2 regions of the Oceanobacillus sp. FSL K6-0127 genome follow, and region 2 is predicted to be linked to the other one. Evidence: a T-box and tRNA genes for the amino acid it is inferred to sense, from the RefSeq annotation. Region 2 holds a T-box; the other holds one or more tRNA genes.
What was found. The T-box of region 2 lies ahead of alaS (alanine--tRNA ligase). A T-box ahead of a tRNA ligase gene usually reads a tRNA of that ligase, here a tRNA-Ala.
Positions count from the first base shown of each region.

Region 1: it has a tRNA-Ala gene. The T-box ahead of alaS (alanine--tRNA ligase) is inferred to sense a tRNA for this amino acid. The anticodon was not compared.

Region 1 is NZ_CP150287.1:629,727-632,929, forward strand. Features, by position in the region: rRNA gene MHH64_RS02975 (23S ribosomal RNA) at 1-875, shown strand, start outside; rRNA gene rrf (5S ribosomal RNA) at 994-1,109, shown strand; tRNA gene MHH64_RS02985 (tRNA-Val) at 1,121-1,196, shown strand; tRNA gene MHH64_RS02990 (tRNA-Thr) at 1,200-1,275, shown strand; tRNA gene MHH64_RS02995 (tRNA-Lys) at 1,325-1,400, shown strand; tRNA gene MHH64_RS03000 (tRNA-Leu) at 1,404-1,488, shown strand; tRNA gene MHH64_RS03005 (tRNA-Gly) at 1,511-1,585, shown strand; tRNA gene MHH64_RS03010 (tRNA-Leu) at 1,593-1,681, shown strand; tRNA gene MHH64_RS03015 (tRNA-Arg) at 1,685-1,761, shown strand; tRNA gene MHH64_RS03020 (tRNA-Pro) at 1,765-1,841, shown strand; tRNA gene MHH64_RS03025 (tRNA-Ala) at 1,854-1,929, shown strand; rRNA gene MHH64_RS03030 (16S ribosomal RNA) at 2,158-3,203, shown strand, end outside.
Region 2 is NZ_CP150287.1:2,607,852-2,611,054, forward strand. Features, by position in the region: gene MHH64_RS12870 (hypothetical protein) at 1-115, shown strand, start outside; gene MHH64_RS12875 (AI-2E family transporter) at 172-1,239, shown strand; T-box leader at 1,282-1,490, shown strand; gene alaS (alanine--tRNA ligase) at 1,700-3,203, shown strand, end outside.

The sequences.
Region 1 (3,203 bases), 2.0 Mb from region 2:
CGTGAAGATGCGCATTACCCGCGACAGGACGGAAAGACCCCGTGGAGCTTTACTGTAGCCTGATATTGAATGTCTGTGCAGCTTGTACAGGATAGGTGGGAGCCTTGGAAACCGGAGCGCTAGCTTCGGTGGAGGCATCCGTGGGATACCACCCTGGCTGTATGGACATTCTAACCCAGGACCGTGATCCGGTTCGGAGACAGTGTCAGGCGGGCAGTTTGACTGGGGCGGTCGCCTCCCAAAAGGTAACGGAGGCGCCCAAAGGTTCCCTCAGAATGGTTGGAAATCATTCGTAGAGTGTAAAGGCACAAGGGAGCTTGACTGCGAGACCTACAAGTCGAGCAGGGACGAAAGTCGGGCTTAGTGATCCGGTGGTTCCGCATGGAAGGGCCATCGCTCAACGGATAAAAGCTACCCCGGGGATAACAGGCTTATCTCCCCCAAGAGTTCACATCGACGGGGAGGTTTGGCACCTCGATGTCGGCTCATCGCATCCTGGGGCTGTAGTCGGTCCCAAGGGTTGGGCTGTTCGCCCATTAAAGCGGTACGCGAGCTGGGTTCAGAACGTCGTGAGACAGTTCGGTCCCTATCCGTCGTGGGCGTTGGAAGTTTGAGAGGAGCTGTCCTTAGTACGAGAGGACCGGGATGGACACACCGCTGGTGTACCAGTTGTTCCGCCAGGAGCATCGCTGGGTAGCTACGTGTGGAAAGGATAAGTGCTGAAAGCATCTAAGCATGAAGCCCCCCTCAAGATGAGACTTCCCATCACTTCGAGTGAGTAAGATCCCTCAGAGACGATGAGGTTGATAGGTTCGGTGTGGAAGCGTGGTGACACGTGGAGCTTACGGATACTAATCGATCGAGGACTTAACTAAATTCTTTATTTGATGTCTTGTTTTCTCTTATTTAGTTTTTAAGGTATAAATTCAAAAAAACCTTGCATTTTTATTCAGAAATGCATATAATAAAACTTGTCCTTGTTTTTGAGGATTGTCTGGTAGCAATAGCGAAGAGGCCACACCTGTTCCCATGCCGAACACAGAAGTTAAGCTCTTCAGCGCCGATGGTAGTTGGGGCTTTGCCCCTGCAAGAGTAGGACGTCGCCAGGCAGATATAAATCGGAGGATTAGCTCAGCTGGGAGAGCACCTGCCTTACAAGCAGGGGGTCGCAGGTTCGAGCCCTGCATCCTCCACCATTTGCCGGCCTAGCTCAATTGGTAGAGCAACTGACTTGTAATCAGTAGGTTGGGGGTTCAAGTCCTCTGGCCGGCACCACTTTTCACAAGTGAATAATAATTATCAATAATATGTAATATATATTTTTGAGCCATTAGCTCAGTCGGTAGAGCATTTGACTTTTAATCAAAGGGTCGAAGGTTCGAATCCTTCATGGCTCACCATTTGCGGGTGTGGCGGAATTGGCAGACGCGCTAGACTTAGGATCTAGTGTCTTCGGACGTGGGGGTTCAAGTCCCTTCACCCGCACCATTTAATTTAAACATTGCCAAGCGCGGAAGTAGTTCAGTGGTAGAACACCACCTTGCCAAGGTGGGGGTCGCGGGTTCGAATCCCGTCTTCCGCTCCAAACCCTTGCCGGGGTGGCGGAACTGGCAGACGCACAGGACTTAAAATCCTGCGGTAGGTGACTACCGTACCGGTTCGATTCCGGTCCTCGGCACCATATGCGCCCGTAGCTCAATTGGATAGAGCGTTTGACTACGGATCAAGAGGTTAGGGGTTCGACTCCTCTCGGGCGCGCCATAACGGGAAGTAGCTCAGCTTGGTAGAGCACTTGGTTTGGGACCAAGGGGTCGCAGGTTCGAATCCTGTCTTCCCGACCATTTTATTTATACGGGGCCTTAGCTCAGCTGGGAGAGCGCCTGCCTTGCACGCAGGAGGTCAGCGGTTCGATCCCGCTAGGCTCCACCAATTTAAAAGTTTGATTTTTACTACAAAATAATCTTTTAAAAACTTTTAAAAGATTGTTGACAATATAGTGATATATATGATATATTAGTAAAGTCGCTTTTAAAAAAGACAATAAATTTGCTCTTTGAAAACTGAACAAAACAACCAGTATGTCAAGAAAAAGGAAACTCGTTTTTCTTTTTAAAACAAGTAGAAGTCAGCTTCTACAAAAGCTAAGTATTACAAACTTTTATGGAGAGTTTGATCTTGGCTCAGGACGAACGCTGGCGGCGTGCCTAATACATGCAAGTCGAGCGCAGGAAATAAACAGAACCCTTCGGGGTAATGTTTATGGAATGAGCGGCGGACGGGTGAGTAACACGTGGGCAACCTGCCTGTAAGATCGGGATAACTCGCGGAAACGTGAGCTAATACCGGATAACACTTTTCATCTCATGGTGAGAAGATAAAAGACGGTTTCGGCTGTCACTTACAGATGGGCCCGCGGCGCATTAGCTAGTTGGTGAGGTAACGGCTCACCAAGGCGACGATGCGTAGCCGACCTGAGAGGGTGATCGGCCACACTGGGACTGAGACACGGCCCAGACTCCTACGGGAGGCAGCAGTAGGGAATCTTCCGCAATGGACGAAAGTCTGACGGAGCAACGCCGCGTGAGTGATGAAGGTTTTCGGATCGTAAAACTCTGTTGTTAGGGAAGAACAAGTTGGGTAGTAACTGACCCAACCTTGACGGTACCTAACCAGAAAGCCACGGCTAACTACGTGCCAGCAGCCGCGGTAATACGTAGGTGGCAAGCGTTGTCCGGAATTATTGGGCGTAAAGCGCTCGCAGGCGGTCTTTTAAGTCTGATGTGAAAGCCCACGGCTTAACCGTGGAGGGTCATTGGAAACTGGAGGACTTGAGTACAGAAGAGGAGAGTGGAATTCCACGTGTAGCGGTGAAATGCGTAGAGATGTGGAGGAACACCAGTGGCGAAGGCGACTCTCTGGTCTGTAACTGACGCTGAGGAGCGAAAGCGTGGGTAGCGAACAGGATTAGATACCCTGGTAGTCCACGCCGTAAACGATGAGTGCTAGGTGTTAGGGGGTTTCCGCCCCTTAGTGCTGAAGTTAACGCATTAAGCACTCCGCCTGGGGAGTACGGCCGCAAGGCTGAAACTCAAAAGAATTGACGGGGGCCCGCACAAGCGGTGGAGCATGTGGTTTAATTCGAAGCAACGCGAAGAACCTTACCAGGTCTTGACATCCTCTGATACCTCTAGAGATAGAGTTTT
Region 2 (3,203 bases):
CTTTATTGAAATGACAGTGACAAGCAATGAATTAATGGTGCATCAAATCGAAGCTGATGGAAGCTTAAGCTCATTGGATGATTTGTTTACCAAAGAGGAAAGAAAATTACCATAAACACTCCCGGCTTAGGATAGCGAGATAATACAAAATGCCCCCGAGGAGTGTTTATCATGGTTGAGGACAAAAAGCGCTTTCGATTACTGTATTGGCTATTAATTGGGATTGTGTTATTTATATTTTCCTTTCTACTTGTAAAAACAATGCCATATTACGAAGCCTTTTTTTCATTTTTATGGAAGCTTTTCATTCCGTTTTTAATTGCAGCATTAATTGCATATTTGCTTCATCCATTAGTGGAAAAATTACATGAGTGGAATATCCATCGAGGTCTAGCGATCCTGTTAATCTATTTAATATTTTTTGGCGGGGTTGGTTATTTATTTTACAAAGGATATCCAGCTATTGTTCACCAGGTCCGTGATTTAAACGAAAATCTCCCTGAATTTATTCGCATGTATGAAAGCTGGATTTATCAAGTATACAGCTATACTTCGTTTTTACCTGAAACAGTACATGACAAAATTGATCAGCTGATAGCAACTTTAGAAACTTCCTTGGATAATTTACTTGGTAGGCTTGCCTTAGGCTTTACACGAATTTTCGACATGATTCTTATTATAACGGTTATACCAGTACTCGTTTTTTACTTCATCAAGGATTATGTGAAGATCGAATCTTTTTTTATGTGGTTTATTCCAAATAAATATAAGGATGAAGCGGCTGAATTATTGAGAGAAGTTGATAAAGGACTTGGAGGCTATATTCGAGGACAGCTGATCGTCAGTTTATTTGTTAGTATTGCATGTCTAATCATTTTTAAATTGCTTGATGTTAATTACGCGCTGCTATTAGCGATTGTAATGGGAGTTACAAATATTATTCCGTATTTCGGACCAATCATTGGTGCAATCCCTGTGGTGATGATTTCCTATACAATAGGGGGGAACACTGTAATATTTGTGATTATTGCTATTTTTGTCATTCAAGTAATCGAAGGGAACCTTTTATCTCCGTATATTATGGGGAAAACGGTTAAAATTCATCCTGTAGCAATCATCTTTGTTTTATTATTAGGTGGTCAATTATTTGGGGTCTGGGGTATGATATTGGCTGTCCCTGCATTAACGATTTTAAAAGTGATTGCCATACAGTTTGTTTCTCTACGGTCTAATCATTGACAATGCAACAAAAGTTTTTTATAATTACGCTATCATAATAAATGAAACGCGAAGAAGGCACAAAGTACATGAGCAGCTAGTTTAAAGAGAGGGGTTTCCTTGGTTGAAAGAAATCCTAAACATAGCCTCATGGAAAGCTAAGCTGGAGTACGGCTAATCCCCGTCGGTCTCATACCGTTACCATGTTTAAGTGATGAATGATTTTATCATTCATAATTAGGGTGGTACCGCGAACAAATCTCGTCCCTGCATTCAATGCAGAGAGGGGATTTTTTAATTTTATCACGCATTAACGAGCTGTAATCCCCCCATTTTTAAGTGTGAGGGAACCCGAATCGCGTGAAGGTTGGGGGAAACAGCCTGTAAATTCCTAATTTTGTTCAACTAACATTCAGTGGAGGAAGAACGAAAACCCCACTGAATGAAGTTTCGCTTTATAAAACGTTTGGAGGAATGATTCATGAAACAATTAAGCTCAGCAGAAATAAGACAACTCTTTATTGACTTTTTCAAAGAGAAAGGACATCAGGTAGAACCAAGTGCTTCTCTAGTTCCTGTCGAAGACCCAACATTATTATGGATTAACAGTGGGGTTGCAACATTGAAGAAATATTTCGACGGTCGAGTAATTCCGGAAAACCCGCGTATTGTGAATGCACAGAAGTCCATTCGCACAAATGATATTGAAAATGTTGGCTTCACGGCAAGACACCATACATTTTTTGAAATGCTAGGGAATTTCTCCATTGGTGATTATTTTAAAAAAGAAGCAATAACTTGGGCCTGGGAGTTTTTGACGGATGAGAAATGGATCGGTTTTGATAAAGAATTACTATCTGTTACCGTACATCCAGAGGATGATGAAGCATATGACATTTGGCTGAATGAAATTGGAATTCCAAAAGAGAGAATTATTCGCTTAGAGGAAAACTTCTGGGATATTGGTGAAGGACCAAGTGGACCAAATACGGAGATCTTCTATGACCGTGGTGAAGCATATGGAAATGATCCCAATGATTCAGAGCTTTATCCAGGTGGAGAGAATAGCCGTTATTTGGAAGTGTGGAATCTTGTATTTTCCCAGTTCAATCATAATCCAGATGACACGTACACACCGTTGCCAAAGAAAAATATTGATACTGGAATGGGCCTTGAGCGATTGACATCGATCATTCAGCAGGTACCAACGAATTTTGATACGGATTTATTTATGCCAATTATCCGTAAAACGGAAGCTATTGCAAATACTACCTATGGAAATAGTGATGAGGGTGATACGGCATTTAAGGTCATTGCTGATCATATCCGCACGGTAAGCTTTGCAATAGGTGATGGTGCGGTTCCATCAAATGAAGGCAGAGGCTATGTACTACGAAGACTCATACGACGAGCAGTTCGATTTGCAAAAGAAATTGGAATTGAGAAATCATTTATGTATGAATTAGTCGATACCGTTGGTGAAATAATGAAAGACTTCTACCCAGAAGTTTTACGTCAGCGTGAATTTATTCAAAATATTATCAAGGTGGAAGAGGAGCGTTTCCATGAAACGCTAAATGATGGATTGCATATACTATCATCCATTATGGATCGAGAAAAAGCTGCAGGAAATACGATGTTTCCTGGTGAGGAAGTATTCCGACTTTATGATACGTACGGTTTCCCGAAAGAGCTTACTGAAGAATATGTAGAACAACAAGGTTTCACTATTGATCAGGAAGGTTACGAACAGGAAATGGAAAAGCAACGTGAGCGTGCTAGAAATGCAAGACAAAAGGTAGATTCCATGCAAGTTCAAGATACAGTTTTAAGTGAAATCAAGATTGAAAGTGAATTTGTCGGCTATGATCAGCTTGAAGTGGATACAACGATAGCATCCATTATTGGTGGAAAAGAAGTTGTAAACACCATGAAAAAAGGTGATGAAGTTTTATTATTTTTAGATCGGACTCCTTTTTATGCTG